4 regions of the Parabacteroides sp. AF21-43 genome follow, and region 2 is predicted to be linked to each of the others. Evidence: riboswitches for the same ligand, from Rfam matches in the RefSeq annotation. Region 2 holds a riboswitch; each other region holds the start of a gene.
What was found. A riboswitch is a leader RNA that binds a small molecule or an ion and turns the genes downstream of it on or off. The one in region 2 is predicted to bind cobalamin.
Positions count from the first base shown of each region.

Region 1 (6,175 bases), on a different contig from region 2:
CTATCCATTTCTTCTTGTGGTATGGGCAATAGGGCTTTGTAAGCATCCATATTGAAATATTTTGCGCTATAGTTTAATATATTCAGATAGAGATTGCCTCGTTTGTAAGTCGAATGATAGTTGTTCATATATTCTTCCATCAAGGAAGCCTCGGTGATTTGTGCCGTTGGATTCAACTTCCAGTCTGCGATCTTCTTGATGAAAGCCAAGATGCCGCTTTTCGCTTGAATGGCAGAAGCTGCTTGCCAATTCCCTTTTAATAACTGGGCCTCATAGAGCAGGATTTGGATATCTTTGGCGGTTAGCTCTCCTTCTTTCGATAATGAAGAGACTCCTTGTGCTTCTGTGAAGTCTGTGATTATGGCATCAAGAACGTCTGAACGATCTGATTGGGTAACGTTAGCAGATTCTGAAAAGGACAAGGTTTTCAGTACTAAGGGGACACGCCCGAACCAAGAGGTCAACATCAAATGAGCATAAGCTCGGATGGCTTTGGCTTGCTTGATGGCATTGGTCTTTACGTTTTCGGTGATATCTGAACTTGTGTTTTGGGCAAGGCCTTCCAATAGATTGTTACATCGATTGATTGTTTCATAAGGTATCTGCCATAGACTTGTTAGCATACCTCCAGAATTAGGTGTATATGTCTTATTCTCAAATTCATTAAAAGGAGTTGTGATATCCGGAGATCTCTTGTTCATGAAATCAATATCGATTTCTGTATTTAGAAGGTTATAATCATCCCAGGGACTGTCAGAATTAGGATCGATTATGGTAGCAATAGATGCTAAAATATCATCGTCTGTTTTCCAATGACTTTCAGGATAAACCCCGGTTTCTCTTACTTCATATATGAATGGATAGCTTTTGGTTTCATTATATTTGTTTTTGAAGACTATAGTACATGAATAGTGAGCTTCTGGAGTATATTGCTTCGGGGGAAGAATACTTAGTGTTAAAAGTCTACCGAATGGTCCGGATTTTAAGCCGCAATCGTTATTAAATGAAATGTCGGATGGTAATCCAAGGATTTCCATAGTTACCTCTTGGTCTGTATCATCTAGATATTTCACGAAAAAATTACTGCTTGTGGGATTGTAAAGCGTTGAGGAAAGGGATGCTTTCCCTGTTAAAATCATAGCGCTGTTGTTATCATTTGGTAATACCCAAAAATCATGCTTCTTCTCGGTTTCGCTTCCTACCGTTCCCGCTCTCTCCGCATACAGCGCATACGGAACGGAGAGCATTTGTGACGTTGACATCTCCTTATAATTGCCCCCTCCATCTGTGTCCATGCTGATCCGAAGGTAATAGGGGGATTGGCTCCAATCAATCTCGGTGAAGATACCGTTTATCGCTGTTCCGTTTCCGATTTGTAGATTGACTACCCCATTCTTGGCTGTCGTTGTATGGTGCGTTTCTCCATAAACGGTTGTACCGGATGCGCTCCCTTGTACGATTTCTATTTTAATTCCGACTTCCTTGTCTGATATAGGATTGCCTCCGGCATTTCGTGCTACCGCTTGGAAGTTCATTGCCTGTGGTGATTGGGCGTAAGAAAACAGGCTGCTTAATAACATTGCTACCCCAAGTAACCATTTGTTCATGATTGCATTTGATTTAAGTTGTCAACCTGTCCCTTCGGCTGAACGATATTAATAAAAAAGCGGGGACCATCGGCTATTACCGTATTTGGGGCTCTGGACTGCCTACGAGTTGATAATGGCACAATGATCCCGCGCCCTATGTCGATATATGTCTTCCCATAAGGGAGGTATATAACAAACACAAGCGCAGGAGCCATTTGGTCTATTATCCCAACTCATTAGAATTGTCCAGATTCCAAATACGGGATAATATCGAAACGCTTCTACGTTATTTTCTCAATACAATGCCAAAGGTCGGAATATTTCTTGGAAGAATGAAATATTTAATCGATAATAAGAAAATGTCGTTCAAGTAAGGGACACACCCGGAAGGATTATAGAGCCGCCTCCTATCTATACACCATCTTCTATAAGGACGGGTCGGGCAATTGTGTCGCAGATGGACGCTCCGGGATGTGTCCTTTCCGGCATCCTTTCCGCAAGTTGAACGGAATGAGTTGCGGTATATATTTTCACATCGGGGGCTATCATCACGTTGTTACCGATAATGATATTGTTATTATCGAGGAACGTACAGTTCTTGTCATTGTTGAGCCTTACTCTTTGTTTGAGCCAATTATTACGACAAGGTAACGCAAGCAAGAATAGGCAGCTTCAAATTGATATGCCTTCAAGCATACGCAAAGTTACACAAAATAGCTGAGAACACGAACAAACGAAATGTATAAAAACTGTACTTGCCTGTTGACTCTACAAAAAGTAAGGCTTTTTCATTTAACATCTCATTTAAGTGGAGCTTCTTGTAAATTTTAGCATGCGCTATTGTTTTCGGTGGAAGGATTCAGGAAAACACGTACGACCTTTCCAGAAAACACGTACGACTTTTTTCAAAAACATGTATGTGTTTTCGCAGAAAGATTATCCTGTTTTTTTAATGTTGATTTTTAATGCTTTATGCATAAGCTTCTCTTGTGAGCTTATTGTACGGAATTTTACTTGGGATCCGTGTATTCCGTATATTCCGGCCTGGCTGAAGTGGATAGTTAAATAAAAAATACTATCTTTGCCCCCGAATCGGTTCCGCATATACCATTCGGGTATGTGGATTAAAAGGGAATCGGGTGTGAATCCCGGACAGTCCCGCTGCTGTGAAGCTCCGAAGAACATCTTGAAACAACACTATCGCCACTGGTTCTAGCGACCGGGAAGGCCTCAAGATGGGAGTCAGTCAGAAGACCTGCCATTCATTAAAGGCTGTTTTTGCTCGAGGGATTAGGAAAGCAGTACGAAAAGAATAAGAATCAATAGTTAATGATTTATGGAGAATTTATGTCCTCGTGGCGACATGATCCGTAAAGTGCTTGTTGCGAATCGAGGTGAGATCGCTATCCGTGTGATGCGCTCATGTAAGGAGATGGGGATTCGCACTGTTGCCGTATATTCGGAGACCGATCGTACCGCTCGGCATGTAATGTATGCGGATGAGGCAGCCTTGATAGGCCCGGCGGCTTCCAAGGAAAGTTATTTGAATATAGACAATCTGATCGCTGCGGCGAAACGGCACCATGCCGATGCGATACATCCCGGTTATGGTTTCTTGTCGGAGAACGCGGACTTCGCACGCCGTTGTAAGCAAGAAGGATTGATATTTATCGGCCCGTCAGCGGAGACGATGGAAGCGATGGGAGATAAGATCGCCGCACGCAAACGCATGATCGCCGCAGAGGTTCCTGTGGTTCCCGGTACGGAGCAACCGTTGCAAAGTGCGGAAGAAGCGCTTCGGGTTTGCGAAGAAATTGGTTTCCCTGTTATGCTGAAAGCTTCTATGGGAGGTGGAGGAAAAGGGATGCGCCTGATACATGAGAAGGGCGAGGTTGTCGAGGCTTATCATACGGCTCGTTCAGAATCGTTGTCCTCATTTGGTGATGATACGGTATATATAGAGAAATTCGTAGAGGAGCCGCATCATATAGAATTCCAGATATTGGGAGATAACCATGGTAATGTCATTCATCTATTTGACCGGGAATGTTCGGTTCAACGTCGTAACCAGAAAATAGTAGAGGAAAGCCCGTCTCCATTCCTAACAGCGGACTTACGTAAAGAAATGGGGGAAAAGGCTGTGGCTGCGGCTAAAGCGGTTCATTATTCCGGAGCGGGAACGATAGAGTTCCTTGTAGATAAGGACCGCCATTTTTATTTTTTGGAAATGAATACCCGGCTACAAGTAGAGCATCCTATCACGGAAGAAGTGGTAGGGGTGGATTTGGTAAAGGAACAAATCCGTATCGCCAATAATGAGGTTTTGCATCTTCGTCAAGAAGATCTTTTCCAACGAGGACATGCCATCGAGTGCCGGATCTGTGCGGAGGATACGGAAAATAATTTCATGCCTTCCCCGGGTATTATCCGGCAATTAACGGAACCGAATGGTATCGGGGTACGTATCGATAGCTATGTATATGAAGGGTATGAGATTCCGGTCTATTATGACCCTATGATCGGTAAATTAATCGTATGGGCAACGACACGTGCGTATGCGATCGAGCGTATGCGCCGGGTTCTATATGAATATAAAATCACGGGCTTAAAGACGAACCTCAGTTATTTGAAACGTATCATGCATAATCCTGATTTCGTGAAAGGGGAATATAATACATTATTTATCGCTAAGAATGCCCGGATGCTACAACGGTCTAACGGTAATAACGAGGAAATCGAGAATATCGCCATGATCGCCGCTTATATGGATTATTTGATGAATTTAGAGGAAAATACTTCTACCCAATTGGTGGATACACGTCCTATCAGCCGTTGGCGGGAGTTTGGTTTACAAAAAGGTGTCTTACGGATTTAACGGGTATTGGTTATGGAAATACATATCGGAAATCGTGTGGCCGATGTGACATTGGTCAGTAAAGAAGGGAATAAAGTCCGGCTTTCTATCGACGGGAAGCCGTATGATGTGGATATCGTGATGACGGAGAACGGCAGTTGTTCTGTCTTGCACGATGGGAACTCATTTAACGCGGAGATCATCTCCGGAGAAGATCATCGGAGTTATGACGTGAATATGTTCTACCGTTCCTATCATGTGGATATCGTAGATACCCAAAAGAAATATTTGCGTATGCGTAAAAGTGCGGAAGAGAAGCAAGATGACAAGATTGTCGCCCCGATGCCGGGTAAAGTCGTGAAAATACCTGTGCGGAAAGGAGATCGCTTGGAAACGGGGGATACCGTGGTCGTACTTGAGGCGATGAAGATGCAGAGTAACTATAAGGTAAGCTCAGCATGCGTGGTAAAAGATATATTGGTATCCGAGGGAGATTCCGTTGATAACAATCAAGTGCTTATGACTTTAGACCTATTAAAAGATGATTCATATGAATAACGAGCAATTATATAAAGATTTTGAGGCTTTGAATAAAGAGGCCTCGTTGGGAGGAGGATTGAATCGCATTGAGAAACAACATGCTTGCGGGCGTATGACCGCCCGTGAACGAATCGAGATGCTGTTGGATAAAGGGACTTTCAATGAGCTGGATAAATTCGTGGTGCATCGGTGTACAAACTTCGGGATGGATAAGAATAAGATTCCCGGTGATGGAATGGTAAGTGGTTATGGAAAGATCGATGGTCGTTTGGTATTTGTTTACGCTTATGATTTTACCGCATACGGTGGGACCTTGAGTGCCACGAATGCCGCTAAGATCGTGAAAGTGCAACAATTAGCCTTAAAGAACGGAGCGCCGATCATCGCCTTGAATGACTCGGGGGGTGCCCGGATTCAAGAAGGGGTGAATAGCTTGGCTGGTTATGCTTCTATCTTTTACCAAAATACGATGGCCTCGGGAGTCGTTCCCCAATTATCGGCTATTTTGGGGCCTTGTGCGGGGGGCGCTTGTTATTCCCCGGCTTTGACCGATTTTATTTTTATGGTCAAAGAGCAAAGTCATATGTTTATCACGGGGCCGGATGTCGTAAAGGCGGTGACTCACGAGGTGATCGATAAGGAAGAGCTGGGCGGGGCGCAGGTACATAGCGGAAAAAGCGGGGTCGCACATTTTGTGTGTGATACGGAAGAGGAGACTTTGATGAGTATCCGGGAACTTCTGAGTTTCCTGCCTTCTAATAATATGGAAGACGCTCCAGTTATAGCTTGTGCTGACGATGTGCGTCGGGTAGAAGAGTCGTTGCAGCATGTGATTCCGGAAGATCCTAATGTCCCTTATGACATCAAGGATATTATAGAGCCGATAGTGGATAATCATTACTTTTTCGAGGTTATGCCTCATTTCGCTCGCAATATTGTAGTGGGATTCGCTCGTTTGGGAGGCCGTACCATAGGTATCGTAGGGAACCAACCTGCCTTTTTAGCGGGAGTCTTGGATATCGATGCTTCTGATAAGGCCGCACGTTTCATTCGCTTCTGCGATTGCTTCAATATTCCATTGATCACGTTCGAGGATGTGCCGGGCTTCTTGCCGGGCTGTACGCAAGAACATGCGGGAATTATACGCCACGGGGCAAAAATTGTCTACGCTTATGCGGAGGCCACGGTTCCC
Region 1 covers NZ_QTMG01000012.1:1,709-7,883, forward strand. The annotation lists gene DWX84_RS10285 (RagB/SusD family nutrient uptake outer membrane protein) at 1-1,607, opposite strand, end outside; partial or broken gene DWX84_RS22180 (sugar O-acetyltransferase) at 2,004-2,189, opposite strand; cobalamin riboswitch at 2,666-2,867, shown strand; gene accC (acetyl-CoA carboxylase biotin carboxylase subunit) at 2,953-4,464, shown strand; gene DWX84_RS10305 (biotin/lipoyl-containing protein) at 4,477-5,001, shown strand; gene DWX84_RS10310 (acyl-CoA carboxylase subunit beta) at 4,994-6,175, shown strand, end outside.
Region 1: it holds a riboswitch for cobalamin, as region 2 does, so the genes downstream of both, accC (acetyl-CoA carboxylase biotin carboxylase subunit) here and DWX84_RS20030 (TonB-dependent receptor) in region 2, are expected to answer to the same signal.

Region 2 (6,175 bases):
GGCAAACCGGCTTCCGGTGATTTTTGCCCCGGGATCTCGTTCTTGCTTAGAGACTAGGTAGAACTTATCGCCATAGATCGTACCGAATTGCGTGGTACATCCTAACTCATGCCCCGGATTCTCGGTCTGGAAGACACGATAGTGCCATTCTCCATCTTGAGTAAGGAAATTGACGGTACTGTTCTGATGGCCGTACCAATCCTCGTTTACGATAAATGTACCTTGACTGTAATCCATATCCGTGGAACGCAGGATGGAAGATTGTGACGGTACATCCCTCATTTGGACCCGATCGATGCCGGCGGCGATCCATGAGGTATTGCCTTGGGCCATTAGGCCGCTCGTGGCGAACGTACAGAGAAGTAAGGTAATCGTCTTTTTCATAAGCCTTTTATTTTTAAGATTGCTTGATCATATTGTAATTTCATTTGTTCGCTTACCGGATCGGGTACGATGATGGAAGGGGTGGCGATGTGTAAATCCTGCGCACGGATAATCTCCGTCGAGGTCTCTCCGATCCAACCGCAATATTGGTTTACCGCCGTGTATACCTTGATAAAGTCCACGCCGGGTAATTCCACCTTATTGCCTTCCGCGTCCACGGCCCATTCGATATCGAAGCTGTTCAGATCCTTGTAATCGTTCGGATGGTTATCCACGTATCCCCATGGATACGAATAGAGTACGTAGTATTTACCCGTATCACTCTCGTCCGTAGCGTTATCCTTTAACCGGGTACCGGAGAAAGTCAAGGAATTCTCTTCAATCCATTTCGGATAATAACTTTGCGTATGATATATATTTTTCGCTATATAACCGGTATTGCCTTGATTATCTTTCCATGGTACATAAGTAGCGTCACTCCATTGCTGGCCCATGTCTGGCTCGGGGATCTTGTTGGGATCTGGACGATCATAGGTAATGCGATAATTCTTGATGGTTTCCGGTTTATAGTATTCACTACCGGCCAGTTCGTACCATTCATCGTCCGGTAAGCCGTTCAGGTTCGTGTCGAAAGAGACCATGACAATACCGGGCTCGCAGCTGCCTCCCTTTTTCTCTTGATATTCCGGCAGGTCGGAATAGAAAGAGTTCCCAAGGATCATAAAGTCCTTCTTCCCTTTGACGTTGATGACCGTATGGTCGAAGCCGAAGATAACGTATCCTCCGTATCCTCCGAGGGAGATCATCACGTCATTCGTACCGGAGATATTCTCCTCTACCTTTTTCAGTATGGTTTCTTTCGTATCGCCTTCCTCGTATTCGGGCATCGTATTGACGAACTGACCCGGTGCGGGACAAAAGTCGTATACCTTGGATAGGTAAGGACTGTACTCTATATCCTCCTGCATCACCTCGAAACGAAAATCGTGCTTATAGGGGGTCTCCTTATCGATGATCTCGAAGGTCATCTGATAGGTGCCCGTATCTTTCGCAAGGAAGATATAAGAACGTTCGGTAGATACGAGAGAGTCCGTCCCGTTCCGGTGCAGTGTCCACCGATACTCGTCGCCGGTAAAGGCCGGGCTGAGTAGATAGGTTTTCATGCGGGGCAGATAATAGACATCATCGATACCCAAGCTAACCATCTGTATCTTGTCTTGGGTACAGGATAGAAATGCTAGGAAACCTGAAATGAATAGATATAAAACTTGTCTCATAACGCTGTTCTATTTATAAAGGAAAACCATATGGGCGGGGATATCCCCGGTACGTACGCCCCATTTTCGTATCCCGTTCTTATCGTAGCAATAGAGGGTCCCGCTGGATACGTAATTCTTGGCATCGGTGACGAAGATGTCTTTCGTATAGGGATGGACCATGATCCCGTATGGGATACGAATGTCTTTCTCGCTACCGTCGGTGATAAAGTTCGTGCTGATCACCTCTTTGGTACGGACATCTATGATTCCGTACGAGATGCTGTTACTCTGCGTGTTCACGTTCCATTCCGTACTGTAATAGAAAAGGGAATCTCCGCTGATGCAAAGGTTAGAGCAAGGGATATTCAGGGTATCGGTAACCACCATCTCGTTATATCCTTTTCGTTTTTCCAGTACATACAGGTTGGAATGTACCGTATCGTAATCTCCCCGGGAAGTTACCCATAATTTACCGTATTTGTCCGCACGGATACGATGCAGATTGATCCCTACCGGAATCTTTTGAACTTGCTTGAAACGGTTTAGCTCGATTACGGAAACCGTATTGTCGTACTCCGGGGCACGATATCCTCCGGAATTCGCTACGTAGATATATTCACCCAAAATCTCCAACTCATCCGGTTGGTAACCGACTATGACTTTGGCGTCTACTTTCAGGCTGGTCGTGTCTACCCGGTATACGGCTCCTTGTGGGGCGTTCGGGTCGATTTGCACCGGGCCGACATAAGAGGTTACATAGGCGTTTCCCCGGTAAAAACGGATGTACCGGCAGTTGGGAATGTCTATTTGCGTGATCCGCTCGCAAGTCCGGGCATCCAGTACTTCTACTTTATGGGAACAATTGACTACGACATAAAGCTTGCTTCCGTAAATCTGGATATCGTTGCCTACATCGCCCAGCTCCTTGACCACGTTCGGGTTCCGTTCCGAGTAGAGGTTACGGATATAATAACCGTTCACGTAATCCAGATAATCCAGCGTACATTTATTGCTTCCCATATTCCCTTCGTTCACCAAATACATCCCTTGAGGATTCGCCTCGGGATGGATACCGTCGGAAACCAGCTCGTATTCCGAGGGAACTACGATCTCGATCTTGCGGCAGGATGAAAAAGCGCAACCGATCAGGATACCTATTATATATAATGTATATCTTTTCATATCTCGATGGTTAAAGACACTTTGTAATTTCGCTTCGGCATCGGATAATTCAGGATCACGTCGTAATCTTGGCTTAACAGGTTGTTTACCTCCACGGCGGCCTTGATAAGCCCGAACTTGAATTTCAAATCTTTCGACAAGGAAATATCGCTGGTATACCAAGGTTGCGTATAATTGTATTTGATATTTTCCTGCTGGTTATACCGCTCTCCCACATAGATGAAACTGTAGTTGAGGTTCCATCCCTTGAAGGAGGCTTGCGCGATGGCGGAACCGCTGTGCCAAGGGATATAAGGGATTTGATCTCCGTAATAGGTATCCGAGGGATCCGTGAAGTCTTGGGCCTTTTGATAGGTGTATTGTATTCGTAGCGTGACGAATAAATCTTTTACCGGATTGACGGTCGTTTCCGTGCTGACATCTATGCCTTTGATTTCTACCTTACCTAAATTCAACATAGTCCAACGGAATTGCTGGCCTTTGGGATAAGCGATGATCTTGTCTTTCACCTTGTTGAAATAACCATCCGCCTGTATCTTGAAGCGATAGAAAAGATGGTTCTCCCATGTTTTCGTGTAAGCGAAGCCGGCATCATATTGGGTTACATATTCCGGGTTTAATTTGGAGTTTCCCATATCGGCGTAATATAAATCGTTGAAGGTAGGCATACGGAAGATCCGTTTATAGAAAGCGCGTACATTAAAGTCTTGTTTCTCAAACGGCTTGTAGGAGGCGAATACGGCGGGTGTAAGGATTTGCCGGGCTTCCGGTGTGGGGCCTTCTTTTACACGGTCGTTGATAAAGGTCGCCAGTCCGCTGGCCTGTAATTTTACTTTCCCTAACCGGAGCGCCGTGGCGACCGAAAGGAGGTTGGTGAAGCGTTCCGGGTAAACGAATCCGTACATATCGGCGTTCATCTTGTTCCATTGCAAGTCGTAAGAGGCGGATACATCCCAGTTTGAGAGGATGGAATAGACATTCGCGGAGGATAGGTAAATCTCTCGTTGCTTATACAGGTTATCTACATGAATCAGCTTGTCGTCGTTATTCACATAATGCGTACGGTAGAATGCATATTTCGCGTTCACCTGTGTCTTGAATTTGCTATTGATTTCTTTGATATAGGAGCCTTGCATGAAAGAGTTCGTATCCCATACCCGTTCACCACGTCTCCATACGTTGTTTACGATGGCTCCCGGGATTCCTCGTTCGGAATTGTAGTTGTAGAACTTAAGATTCCAAGTACCGTCGCTCATCTTGCCATAAAGTCCGGCCTCTAGGCGGGTGGCGTTGATATCCCCGTTTTCCCGGACGGCGGTCGTATCGTAAGCGATCTCTCCGGCAGGGTTGATACGGCGGTAACGGAATTTGTATTTACCGCTTCCGCTTAACCATTCGGCGCTGAAAGAGGTGGCTACGTTTTCTGATATCTTATATTCGAACAGCGCCGAGGGGTTGATAACATCGAAAGAACCGACTTTCATCGTGGCACGGATATTCGTTGTTTTTCCATCTTCGAAACGAGGACGACGAGAACGCAGATAAAGCGTACCGGCCGCGCCGAAATCTTTCGCGGATTGGAAGATATCGCTCTTCTGGCCATTGTATAAAGAAATCTCCTCGATATTGTCCAAAGAATACATCCCGAGGTCTACTTGTCCGTTTTGTGCGTTGCTTAATTCGATGCCGTCGTAGAAAACACCCATGTGGTTCGTTCCCATACTTCGGATATTTACGGTCTTGATACCTCCTACGCCCCCATAGTCTTTCAATTGGACACCCGAGAAGTAGCGTAAAGCATCTGCTACCGTGTGACTGTTCAAATTTTGTAATTCTTTCCCCGATAGTTTTTGGGAAGGAATTACCTCTTTAAAGCTGAAACTCCGGGCCGTGACCGTAACTTCGTCCAAGTGCTGGATAGAGTCGAGTTTGCTTTGTCCATGGGACATACCTATCGCCAGCATCGATAATACGCAAGCAAGGTATCCCTTTCTAGCAAAGGATAACACCATTATTTAAAACCTGTTTAGAAAATGATTCGTACCAAGCCGCTCTGTCCTCGCGAGCGACTTCTCCCTAACTGGCAGGTCTTCTGACTGACTCCCATCCCGAAAGCCTTCCCGGCTATATTCTTATATACCAGTGGCGAAAGTGTTTCCAGAATGTTTGAAATAGAGCTTCACAGCAACGGGACTGTTCAGGAATTACACCTGATTCCCTTTTAATCCGTAACCCCGGTTGGGCGAAACGGAACCAATTCGGGACAAAGGTATGAAATCTTGTTAATATCCGGGCTATAATTGGAGAATTTCCTTAAATGAAAGGGTTGTACTTGTATTTCACGACTTCCTTTTTATTTAAAGACGCTTGTACGTCGATCAGCCGTTGGTTGCTGCTTCCCCGGAATAAAAGGCTCTCATCCCGAAGGGTTTGTTTGTAGCGGCCATCTACCAATACGTCGATATAGGACAACAAGGCGGCTTGTGCCGGATTCTTTATCAGGTCCTCGAATTTATATCCTGTGTAGCACCAGATCGTCTTTTGGCTTTTTTCCTTGATTGCCTTGGCTACCTCGGTGAAACCTTCCGGCTGGAACATAGGGTCTCCGCCGCTGAAGGTGACGTTGGCGAATTCGTCGGCCAATACTTTATCCACGATCTCTTCCGTTCTTACTTTCTTCCCTTTATGGATATCCCATGATTCGGGGTTGTGGCAGCCCGGGCATTTGTTCGGGCAACCCGCCGCATAGATGGCGGTCCGGAATCCCGGACCGTCTACGGTGGTATCTTCGATGATATCTATGATAGACAACATGGTAATTGAAAATTAGTTGTGGGTGACACGGTCGTTTAGCTCGGATAGCTTGGCGTTGTTCCAACGGTCGGTGGTTCCTACCAGATAGCCGGTGATGCGTTGAAGTTTGTCCAAGTGTTTGCTGCCGCATTTCGGGCAGGCTTCCAGATTAGGGGTGGAGTTCTCGTAGCCACAATCCAGACAACGGTTACGGTTATGGTTTACGGAACCGTATCCGATATTGTATTTATCCATCATGTCCACGACACGCATGATCGCTTCGGGGTTATGCGTAGCGTCACCATCCATCTCTACGTAGAAGATATGGCCGCCACGAGTCAAATCATGATAAGGAGCTTCTACTTCTGCTTTATGACGGGCACTGCACTTATAATATACCGGAACGTGATTAGAGTTCGTATAATAATCCCGATCCGTGATACCGGGGAGCGATCCGAACTTCTTACGATCTTTTCCCGTGAACTTGCCGGACAAGCCTTCAGCCGGAGTTGCCAGTACGCTATAATTGTGTTGGTATTGCTCCGAGAATTGGTTGG
Region 2 covers NZ_QTMG01000041.1:8,902-15,076, forward strand. The annotation lists gene DWX84_RS20015 (DUF5074 domain-containing protein) at 1-384, opposite strand, end outside; gene DWX84_RS20020 (cell surface protein) at 381-1,661, opposite strand; gene DWX84_RS20025 (YncE family protein) at 1,671-2,825, opposite strand; gene DWX84_RS20030 (TonB-dependent receptor) at 2,822-4,837, opposite strand; cobalamin riboswitch at 4,890-5,098, opposite strand; gene nrdG (anaerobic ribonucleoside-triphosphate reductase activating protein) at 5,139-5,639, opposite strand; gene DWX84_RS20040 (anaerobic ribonucleoside triphosphate reductase) at 5,652-6,175, opposite strand, start outside.

Region 3 (6,175 bases), on a different contig from region 2:
GCTCCGGAAGAAGCAGAGTCTATCTTCAACCGGGGAAACCAAGCGATCGAGGATATCAAAGGACATGTATCGGGTATTCGCTACAACGCTTGTAAAATGCGTGAGGCGAACCGTAAAGTAAGCGAGTTGGAAGATATGCACGCAAAAGCGATCATGTATCATAATTCAGTGAAACCTTATATGGATACACTTCGTTTCCATATCGATCAGCTTAAGCATATATTGCATGTAGCGTAATAAGATGGGCTGTCCGGGTTTGGTTACTCTCCGGGCAGCCTTCTTCTTTTAGCGAGGTTGGATAATCAGTAGGGAGAAATAGGGGAAATCCTTGGAATGTATAGTGGTGATATCAGTAGTATAATATTCTTTTCCTGTTCCAACATTCTCGAAATAATGAAAAACCGCCTTATCCGCATACTGCCGGATACAAGTATGAATAGCCTCTTGGCAACCCGGTAATTTCATGATGACGATGATCATTCCATTTTCTATTTTTGCCGAAAGTTCATCGAACGACGCAGTCCCGGGGATTACGTTAATTTGCTCCTCTTGTTTTACGATATGTATCCCGGCCAAGGCACCTGCCGCTATAAATGCCGGAATTCCTGCGATTCGATCGACCGGGATTCCTGCTTCCTCGAATTTATCGTATACATATTGTATAGATGAATAAAAACCAGCGTCTCCCTCGGCGACGATCACGATTTGTTTTCCTTTCAAATATTCAGCTTGGGCATCCAGAAACAATTCGTTATAAGCGTTTAACGCATCTGTCCGTTCCTTACTCATTGGCAAAATAAACGGATGGATCAAGGATTCGTCTACCTCAATAGCTTTCAATATATCCGTCGCCCGAGATATGATTCCATGCTTGCCTTGTGTAGCAGGACAATAGATAATATCAGCCTTTTGTAATGTTTTAAGCCCTTTCAGCGTAATTAATTCCGGATCACCGGGACCTAATGAGACGAAGTGAATAGGATGATTCATGTGTATCTGTTTTTATTTGAAACGCAAAAGTCCTTAAAATTGCGGATGTATACAAATATTCTTACTACTTTTGTCGCTGTAATAGGCTCCGCTTATCTCTTTTTCCGGGAGGCGGATTAAAAGGGAACCGGGTGAGAATCCCGGACAGACCACGCTGCTGTGAACTTCTAAACATTCGGACAATACCTTGGCCACTGGTTTCGTAATCGGGAAGGCGTCCAGAATGGAAGTAAGTCAGAAGACCTGCCGGTTCATAAATAAATGTTGCTGTCCCGTGGAGCAGGACGAGAGTAACTGTCAATGATCAACTGTCAATTAAACAAGGATTATGAATAAGTTTATAGCGGGTGGATGCTTGCTTTTATCGGTATTGACTTTATCATGTACTTCAGGTATCCGTGAAAAAGGAGAAATAGGGAAGACGGCTTCCGTAGAGCAATCCGCATTCTCGCAAGAGCAGGTTAAGCCTTTATACGCCCAAGGATTCAAGCTTACCTATGCGGATCAATATGTCTTGGCTGATATTCAAGATCCTCAAAACGAGGAAAGCACCACGTTTCATTATGCGTTCGTAAAAAGAGGTTCGAAACCCACGGGGATTCCCGTTGATTATACGATGATAGAGCTTCCTATCCGAAGCGTTATCTGTATGACTTCCCTGCAATTATCGAATTTTATTAAATTGGGTGCCTTGGATAAGGTCGTTGGGATTACCAGTACACGGCATTTGTTCAATAAAGAGATGAACGAACGCCTGAAAGAAGGTAAAACCGCAAAGATCGGTATAGAGGGAAATTTCGATAACGAGGTTATCATGAGTATGAATCCTGATTTGATCCTTGTATCGCCATTCAAGCGGGGAGGCTATGAGACGCTGAAAGACGTGGGTATCCCCTTGATTCCCCATTTGGGTTATAAGGAGACTACGCCATTGGGACAAGCTGAATGGATCAAGTTCATAGGCTTGTTGTTAGGGGTAGAGAAAGAGGGCAATGAGCGTTTTGCCGCCATTGAGAAGAGGTATAATGAATTAAAGGAACTTACGGCGGATGGCAAGGTTAAAAAATGTCCGATCGTTTTTAGTGGCGAGTTACGGGGTGGAAACTGGTATGCCGTAGGAGGAAAGAGTTTCTTGGCACAGCTTTTCAAGGATGCCGGCGCTGATTATTTCTTGAAAGACGATGAGCGATCCGGTGGTGTTACATTAGACTTCGAGACGGTCTATAACCAAGCGGACGATGCTGATTTCTGGCGTATCGTGAATAGTTTCCCGGGAACGTTTAGCTATGAGGCATTGAAAGAGCAAGATCCTCGTTATGCGGATTTCCGTGCGTTCCGGGAGAAAGGGATTATCTATTGTAATATGAAGAACACGCCGTTTTATGAGAGTATGCCGACAGAACCGGAGATCGTCCTAGCGGATTTGCTTCATATCTTTCATCCGGATTTATTACCGGATCATGAGCCGGTCTATTATTCTCGACTTAAATAAGGAACGCTGATGAGACATTCAAATACCCTATGGATGCTGGCGATTGTCACGGCTATTTTTGTTCTAATCTTTTTGAATTTGGTGTTGGGGTCAGTCTCTATTCCTCTTCAATCGGTTTGGCATATTATCTGGAATTCAGGAAATGAGCCTATTACATGGCAGAATATTATTTGGAAATCCCGACTACCACAGGCATTGACAGCGTTGGTAGCGGGAGCAGGCTTATCCATCAGCGGCTTACAGATGCAAACCGTTTTCCGTAATCCATTGGCCGGACCTTCGGTCTTAGGTATCAGTTCGGGAGCGAGCATGGGTGTCGCTTTCGTGGTGTTGTTAAGCGGTAGTTTAGGGGGCGTTGCCTTGAGTAAACTTGGTTTTATGGGGGAGATCGCCTTATCGATAGCGGCCGTGATCGGTTCCTTATCCGTGATGGCGCTGATCGTGTATGTTTCCCAAAAGGTAAAAGGAAATGTCACGTTGTTGATTATCGGTGTGATGATCGGTTACGTGGCAAACGCCGTGATCGGTGTACTTAAATTCTTTAGCGTCGAGGAGGATATCCGTGCATACGTGATTTGGGGATTGGGTAGTTTCGCCCGTGTTTCCGGTAATCAGATGACGTTGTTCGTGATTCTTATGACAGTCTTGATCCCTCTCTCGTTCCTGCTTATCAAGACCATGAACTTGATGCTTCTTGGGGATAGCTACGCACGCAATTTGGGACTTAATATCAAGCGGGCCCGTTTGTTGGTTATCACCTCGGCCGGGGTCCTTACGGCGATTGTCACGGCTTATTGCGGACCTATTATCTTCTTGGGGCTAGCCGTTCCGCATTTATGCCGGGCCATATTTCAAACTTCCGACCATCGGATTTTAATGCCTGCGGTCTTATTCGCCGGTGCGGCGTTGGCGTTGATCTGTAATTTGATCGCCCGTATGCCGGGGTTCGAGGGAGCGTTACCTGTCAACTCGGTAACCGCTTTAGTAGGTGCTCCTGTAGTGGCCTCGGTATTATTTAGAAAACGAAAGAATGAATTGAACGAGTAAGATGAAACAAGATACGATTCATATTAACGGACTTTCGATCGGTTACCATTCTAAGAGTAGTACAAAGCTGGTAGCTAAAGGTATACACTCTACGATCTATAGTGGTGAATTAACCTGTTTGCTGGGTGCTAACGGGGTGGGGAAGTCTACTTTATTGCGCACGTTATCGGCTTTCCAACCTAAATTAGATGGGGAAATATTGGTCCTAGGAAAAGATATAGATGCTTATTCCGATAAGGAATTGAGCACCACGATCGGTGTCGTGCTGACCGATAAATGTGAGATCCGGAATATGTTGGTACGGGAATTGGTCGGGATGGGACGTAGCCCGTATACCGGCTTCTGGGGCAAGTTGAGCAAGGATGATAAGCGGATCGTGGAAGAATCCATCGCCCTTGTCCGCATTGAGGAACTAGCATCCCGCATGGTCCATACCTTATCGGATGGAGAACGCCAGAAAGTGATGATCGCTAAGGCGCTCGCTCAGGAGACTCCGGTTATTTACTTGGATGAACCTACCGCATTCCTTGATTTTCCTAGCAAGGTAGAGATTATGCAATTACTCCATCATCTAACCCGGAAAACGAATAAGACGATATTTATGTCCACTCACGATTTGGAACTGGCTCTCCAGATATCGGATAAGATCTGGTTAATGGACAAAGCGAATGGTATCTCTACCGGTACCCCCGAGGATTTGGCATTGAGTGGTCATTTAAGCAATTTCTTCGCCCGGAAAGGGATTGTTTTCGATAAGGATACCGGATTATTCCGTATAGATAATCAATTCTCCCGACAGATCCGCCTCGTTGGACATGGCCAGAAATACGCTATGGTGCGTAAAGCGCTCCAGCGAAACGGAATTTTGGCGAATCGGGAAGTGGAATCGAATATCTGGATTGAGACTGGCGATTTAAAGACCACCCACTTTATCATCCATGAGACTTCCGGCGGTACCTATATCACCCAAACGATAGAAGAATTACTTGCCTATTTTGATACTGAAAAATCATAACTATGAAATTTTCAATTCATAACTATGTTTTTCTTCATTCATAGTTATGAATTTTTTCCATTCAAATCCATTGTTTTAAAGTAAGCTAGCTTCGTCGGCTTTCCTGTAATTGCTTGAAAGATACATACAACTTTAATTCCACCATTCCTGTCACTTCTACGTACAGGTGTTGGTTCAAGAAAATGGTTGGGGTTACACCTAATGAATATAGACAAAATCGAAACAATTAGACATTTAATTCAACGTCATGTAACAATATGAAGTTTGCATGTATGGATCTTTACACGGTTCTTCCGTCGGGAATCGTGCTAGCTCGTGCGTGCCTTTCCGGACAGTAAGTCCTAAATGTTAAATGAGTAGTGAGATGTAAAGAGACAAACGGTAAAAAAAACGATAATGTAAAATGAATCGAAAAATAGAAGTGATTGAGAATAAAGAAGTAGGGAGAAAAAAAATGTCTCTTTCTTACGCAGAAAGAGACAACTTTCAGAATGACGGATAAATATCCGTTTTCGGACGTAAAAGTAGCTCAAATTGCTGATAAAGGCAAGGTGAGTGCTTAAATCTTTTGTCAAAATTAAAAAAGACAAACAATAGCGAGCCGTCAAGCGTGACATGCCTTGTCCTATTAACATTTCCAAGGGCTTGAAAAACAGCGGATAGGAGCGTTTATTCTCCTGTTGTCTCTTTCTGCGTAAGAAAGAGACAACTTTTTTTCTTTCATCCCTTCATTCTCAATATCTTCCATTTTATTTCCTTTTTTACATTTTCATGCATTTCGCTTTTTGTCTCTTTACAAATCACTACTCATTTAACATTTCGGACTTACTGTCCGGAAAGGCACGCACGAAACCGCACGATACCCGACGGGGGTACCGTGTAACTTCACGCATGCGACAACAATTATATCATCGCATGACGGGATTAATAAGGATAAGGAGTGTTATTTTACTCGGTGGTCTTCACCCACACACGTTTGCCATCGAACGTGATCGCCATTTTGAGAATGTCTCGCACCCCAGCCGCATGGAGCGTGGCGGCGTATTGCTTCTTCTCGATCTGCGCCAAGGCGGAATCAAGCACCTTGTCCACAGACTCGTCAAACATAGGGTCGTACACTTTCAACTCCATGATAAAACCCCTGCCACCAAGGTCACGGGGACGAAGAAGGATGTCGTAACGGCCCAAACCCGACTCACGGTTACTGCTCACCTCGTACGCGCCGTTGCTAACCAGCATTCCCAACAAGAACGCCTGATAGACCTTTTCCGGCTCACGGCCGTTCGTGTCGTAATAGGAGAGCGTATTCACGACGAAGTCATTCAATAGCCGCTGGAAGATATTCATCTCGTTCTCGTCCAAAGCCTGCAGCATCATCTCCAAGCGGTCGTTCTTCACGGGGCCGTCGTTGATCCAGCCCCGGATGATCGTAGAAAAAACCGTGGAAACCTCCGTGTTCGGCACCCCCAAGGTGTACGACATCAAGTGATCCGGGGTCATTCTCCCCTCCGACGCTTTCAGATAGCCGCTGAACAGCATGAAAGACCAGATGTTGGACGCGCTAGACAACAAGTCCGGGAAAGCCAGCTTGTCGTTGATCACGCTACACAGGCTACCGCCTTGGACAAGCG
Region 3 covers NZ_QTMG01000003.1:130,571-136,745, reverse strand. The annotation lists gene DWX84_RS03685 (hypothetical protein) at 1-237, shown strand, start outside; gene DWX84_RS03680 (precorrin-2 C(20)-methyltransferase) at 286-990, opposite strand; cobalamin riboswitch at 1,057-1,256, shown strand; gene DWX84_RS03675 (ABC transporter substrate-binding protein) at 1,319-2,482, shown strand; gene DWX84_RS03670 (iron ABC transporter permease) at 2,492-3,529, shown strand; gene DWX84_RS03665 (ABC transporter ATP-binding protein) at 3,531-4,544, shown strand; gene DWX84_RS03660 (AAA family ATPase) at 5,493-6,175, opposite strand, start outside.
Region 3: it holds a riboswitch for cobalamin, as region 2 does, so the genes downstream of both, DWX84_RS03675 (ABC transporter substrate-binding protein) here and DWX84_RS20030 (TonB-dependent receptor) in region 2, are expected to answer to the same signal.

Region 4 (6,175 bases), on a different contig from region 2:
GCAATTCACGCAACGAGGCACCCACCCGCACCCTCGGCACTCGATCATCGGGGCGAATCCCCGGCGGTTCTGGAATAGGATCGCCTGCTCGCCCCGGGATAGGGCCTCCCGCACCTTCTCCACCAACAGAGGGGAGAAAAGGGTATCTTTCATGATCTTCTTGCGCTTTAGCTCCTTCACGTCCACCGTAATAATCTCCGGCATCAAGCAATCACCGTAGCGGGTAGATAACTCAACCAGACCGTATTTCCCCGCCGTAGCGTTGAAATAAGAATCGATGGAGGGGGTGGCGGAACCCAATAAGGTCTTACCGCCGTGCATACCCGCCAAGACGATGGCAGCGTTACGGGCATGGTAACGGGGTGCCGGGTCCTGCTGCTTATACGTATTCTCATGCTCCTCGTCCACGATAATCAAGCCCAAGTCCTTAAACGGAAGGAAGAGGGACGAACGGACCCCCAATACCAGCATAGGCTCGTCGTTATGCAATAGCTTATTCCAAACTTCCACCCGCTCGTTATCCGAGAACTTAGAGTGGTAGACCAATAGCTTATCCCCGAATAATTTCGCCAGCCGTTCCGTGATCTGGGTCGTGATAGCGATCTCCGGCAACATATATAAAACCTGCCGCCCCAGCCGCAAGACCTCATGGATCAAACGGACGTATATCTCGGTCTTACCACTGGAAGTCACGCCATGAAGCAAGCAGACCTCCTTCGTCTTGAAAGCCTCATGGATCTCTCCATAGGCTTTCTCTTGCGCCGGACTGAGCGGATTCGGCTCTTGCAAGCGGCAGACAGATACTTGCAAACGACCCACCTCTTTCTCGTAACTCTCCAAGATACCCCGTTTCAGCAGCCCCTCCAATACCGCAGAGGTATAACCACTGCGTTCCAATAGCTCTTTCTTGGAAAGCTCCTTCGATAAAGCGGGATTCAAGGTATGGCTTAAATCCAAGAAGCTGACCAGCAGAAGCTCTTGCTTCTTCGCTCGTTTCAAATCCTCGAACACCGCCTGTAATTTCGTCTCATCCCGGTAAGCCTCGGCCAAACGGATAAACGCCTGTGTCTTGGGAACGAATCCTCGCTTTAGCTCCTCGCTCACCTCGACCGCCCCTTTCACCATCAAGGAAGAGACGATCGGGACAACATTTCGAAGACCGGTCTTCTTCTCCAACTCCGAGATCGTCAATTTCAAAACCCCGCTAAAAGCATCCAGTACCGCTTGCTCGTTCGGGCGCAAGGGGGCGGTGGCCTCGAAATCCTCATTATAAGTAACCGCCGTCTCGCTTTCCAACTTTAAGCCGGAAGGCAAGGCCGCCTTATACACGTCGCCCAGCTTACATATATAATAAGAAGATATCCATTTCCAGAAACGGAGTTGCGGACGGCGGAGCACCGGCGTGGCATCCAGCAAAGCGTAGATCTCCTTCGTCTCAAAATCGGATACCGGTTCCCGGTCGTGTACCTCCATGACGATAGCCGTATAATATCGTTTCTTCCCGAAATGCACGATCACCCGGCAACCGGGAGTCACGGCTCTCTCCAGATCTTCGGGTATCCGATAGGTATAGCTATTCTCCAAAGGAAGGGGAAGTATGACGTCCGCGTATTTCATTCAAACAGGTGTTTCATTACGAGCCCAAAAATAACAAAAAAGGCCGGACTTCTAAAGCCCAGCCTCTCTCATTTTATTTTCACCTATTTAGAACAAGATCGCTGCCGTGATAGACCATCCACGGTTCTTTCCGGCACCGTCGGAGAGGTTCACCTTCTCAATACTATAGTTATCAGTCAGTCCCAGACCATAATTGAAACCCACCTGCAAGTGACTGATCAGCTCCACGCCGGCACCGAAGTTAAGACCTGCGCTGAAATTCTTCGCCTTCACCTGATCCGCTACGGAACCCGGGATATCCCAAAACTTATCACCGCCTACACGGAAACCGATATACGGACCGGCTGCCAGATACGCCTTGACGATCGGTAAGCCGAATTTCCATTTCAAGTTGACCGGAACATCGATATAATCCGTCTTCATCGAAGTCTTCACCCCGCCAGCCGAGGTCGTTTCCAAACCTTTTTGCGAATACAACACTGCCGCATCGATCCCGACACCGACCAACGGTAAGGTCGTCTCGATCATCGGACCCACTTGGAAGCCGGTTACGTTATCCGCTTTCAACACGTCCGAGTTGAAATGAACAGACGATATATTCACACCTCCCTTGATACCGAATTTAAGCTGAGCGTTCGCCGGAAGCGCCATCAACGCTAGCAAGGCAACCATAACAAGTCCCACAATTTTCTTCATATTCATACTTCTTTTGTTAATTACTCGTTGCAAATAAACGCACTTTTCTAATAATAAACAAATATTCTCTATAGAGTGTTCACGGAATACCCCAGTCCTTTAAACGCAAAGAAAGCATGCATCTTACACACGGAGCTCATCCCGTCGGTCAGATTCATGCTTCTTTCCCTAATTATTATGGCAAAATAATTATCCGAAACCATGAGACGACTTGATAAGAAAACCTTGGATAAAGAATAGTAAAAACCGGATACGGTTCTTGCGTTCTCTTCCGGCCTTTCCTCGAAGCCGTCGAAAATATACACGCCTTGCAGGTCTTCTGACTTACTTCCGGTCTTAAGCGCCTTCCCATTCACTTGAATGAACAGTGGCAACAGTATTGCTCAACCCGTTTATGAAGCTTACAGCAGCGGGACTGTCCGGGATTCTCACCCGATTCCCTTTTAATCCCTATCCGGCGATTGCCGAAAGGGAACAAAGCATGTAGCAAAGATACATAAAGTTTTGATGTAGCCTAACACTTTCCACAAAAAATATCCTTATATTCCCGGTTCCTGATATAGCATAAAGCCGCCCCGATAGCCGTGCGATATTCGGCATACTCCGGTATCTTGAAATGGACATCGCACATCTCCTCCAGACGGGGGAAAATATCCGGGCATTGTGGCAAGCGAGTCAGGTTACCGATCAATACGATATTCTTGATATCGCCATTTAACGAGGCGAAAACAGCTCCTTGTCCGATGGTCTGCAAGACCATATGAACGATACCGAGAGCGATATCCTCAACCTTAGCGTTCGCGTCCGCTTTTCCGAAAATAGAGGCTGTCACGTCCAGCGGCAGGCCGGGTAGCGGATGCGGCGTAATATCCCGGATATGCAAGTCGATATCATTCAAGGAACCGTGCTCGGCCAAAGACGCTATTTGGTGAAAGTCATGCGTTTTCAATAATAGCTTAGACAAGCCGAGGATTGTTCCGCCACCGATACCCAATCCCCCGATATGCTCGATCGTGGAGCCTTGTACCTTGACAAAGGAGGTACCCGTTCCCATGCTGACCACCAATAGACTGTCCAGTCCCGTATTATATTGCGCCCCTAGCCCATTCGCAAGGAACTCATCCGTCTTCGCAGTTGGTAAGCCATATAAAGGTTGATCGATATAGGCGCTACCTACACCCGTCAAGATCACTTTCTCTATATTCGAGAGCGAGATGTTATTATCATAAATATACTTACCGAAGGCTCCGAATAAAGAGGTTACCGGATCGGTAGCTTTCACGAACATCGGGTTCTTGATCTTCTTATCCTCCACGCCGACGATCTTGGTCGTGCTACCTCCCACATCTATACCTATAACGATTCCCATGATTCTTTCCCTTTTTAATTGAATAATCGCTACAAAAGTACATAAACCCGCATACAATACTAAAAAAGGCCGGACAAAATCAATTGTCCAGCCTCTCTTTATTTAAAAACCGTAAGGTCTAAACTCTATTTATTCGCCTAACAAGATCTCAAGGATCTGGCAAGCTGCCTTCGATACGGAAGTACCCGGGCCAAAGATAGCGGCAACGCCAGCCTTATACAAGAAGTCATAGTCTTGAGCCGGGATTACACCTCCAGCAATAACGATGATGTCCTCACGACCTAGTTTCTTCAACTCCTCGATAACCTGCGGAACCAACGTCTTATGACCAGCGGCCAAAGAAGAAACGCCCATTACGTGAACGTCGTTCTCCACAGCTTGACGGGCAGCCTCGGCCGGAGTCTGGAACAACGGTCCCATATCTACGTCGAAACCACAGTCCGCATAACCAGTAGCGACAACCTTAGCGCCACGGTCGTGTCCGTCCTGACCCATCTTAGCGATCATGATACGAGGCTGACGGCCTTCTTTCTTAGCGAATTGCTCGCAAAGCTCGCAAGCTTTCTGGAAGTCTGCGTCTTTCTTAGTTTCTGATGAATACACGCCTGAAATAGTTCTAATGATTGCTTTATAACGACCTACAACCACCTCGCAAGCATCGGAGATCTCTCCCAATGACGCACGCAAGCCAGCAGCCTTAACAGCCAACTCTAATAAGTTGCCCTTCTTCGTCTTCACGCACTCCGTGATATCAGCCAAAGCTTTTTGAACAGCGGCTTCGTCACGGTTAGCACGCAACTCCTTCAAAGCGGCGATCTGCTCGTTACGTACGGCTGTATTATCGATCTCAAGGATATCGATCGGATCTTCCTTCGGCAAACGATATTTGTTAACACCAACGATGGTCTGAACACCAGAGTCGATACGAGCCTGTGTACGAGCGGCAGCTTCCTCGATACGCATCTTAGGAAGACCTGTCTCGATGGCTTTCGCCATACCACCCATGCTCTCGATCTCTTGGATCAATGCCCAACCTTTATGTACCAACTCATTCGTCAAAGACTCTACATAGTAAGAACCAGCCCACGGGTCGATCTCCTTACAGATCTTAGTCTCTTCCTGAATGTAAATCTGTGTATTACGAGCGATACGAGCAGAGAAGTCGGTCGGCAAAGCGATCGCCTCATCCAATGCGTTCGTATGCAAAGATTGTGTATGTCCTAATGTAGCGGCCATAGCCTCGATACAAGTACGTCCTACGTTATTGAACGGATCTTGCTCGGTCAATGACCAACCGGAAGTCTGGCTATGTGTACGCAATGCCAATGATTTCGGGTTCTTAGCGCCGAAGCTCTTCACGATCTTCGCCCACAACATACGAGCCGCACGCATCTTGGCGATCTCCATGAAGTGATTTACACCGATAGCCCAGAAGAATGACAAACGGGGAGCGAACGCATCCACATCGATACCGGCGTTGATACCGGCACGAAGATATTCCATACCGTCGCACAACGTATAAGCCATCTCGATATCAGCCGTAGCACCAGCCTCCTGCATATGATAACCGGAGATAGAGATAGAGTTGAACTTCGGCATCTTCTGAGAGGTGTACTCGAAGATATCAGCGATAATCTTCATGGAGAACTCAGGCGGATAGATATAGGTATTACGTACCATGAACTCTTTCAATATATCGTTCTGGATCGTACCGGCCATTTCCTCCAACTTAGCACCTTGCTCCAAACCTGCGTTGATATAGAATGCCAATACCGGAAGCACACCACCATTCATGGTCATGGAAACAGACATCTTGTTCAAAGGAATACCATCGAATAACACTTTCATGTTCTCCAAGGAACAGATAGATACACCCGCTTTACCTACATCACCAACCACACGTTCGTTGTCGGCATCGTAACCACGGTGAGTCGGAAGGTCGAACGCAACGGACAAACCTTTCTGACCGGAAGCCAAGTTACGGCGATAGAAAGCGTTAGACTCCTCAGCGGTAGAGAAACCTGCGTACTGACGGATTGTCCAAGGACGCATAGCGTACATACCGCTGTACGGGCCACGTAGATAAGGAGGCAAACCGGAAGCATAGTTCAAGTGCTCCATACCCTCCAAGTCTTCTTTTGTATATACAGGTTTCACCTCGATATGCTCGGGTGTTTTCCAATTGGGCTCGATGCCATTGGCTTTTGCCCATTCGGCAGCGTTTGTAGCTGCGAATCCGGCATTCTTTATATCTATGTTTTTAAAATCTGGTCTCATAATTGTTTATACTTAAGCGATTCCTAATTTAGCGTTGAATGCTTTCAATGTCTCAAGCACATTGCTCTTTACATTTACGAACTGGTCGATACCTTGAGCCTTCAAGTCGTCCGCGCAAGCAGGAGCTCCGGCTACAACGAATTCGGCACGTCCGGCCAAAGCCTTGTAAGCGGCAGGAGCGAATTCTGCATACTCGTCATCACTAGAGCAAAGAAC
Region 4 covers NZ_QTMG01000001.1:171,303-177,477, reverse strand. The annotation lists gene priA (primosomal protein N') at 1-1,617, opposite strand, end outside; gene DWX84_RS00760 (porin family protein) at 1,705-2,313, opposite strand; cobalamin riboswitch at 2,605-2,808, opposite strand; gene coaW (type II pantothenate kinase) at 2,828-3,682, opposite strand; gene scpA (methylmalonyl-CoA mutase) at 3,812-5,959, opposite strand; gene mutA (methylmalonyl-CoA mutase small subunit) at 5,972-6,175, opposite strand, start outside.
Region 4: it holds a riboswitch for cobalamin, as region 2 does, so the genes downstream of both, DWX84_RS00760 (porin family protein) here and DWX84_RS20030 (TonB-dependent receptor) in region 2, are expected to answer to the same signal.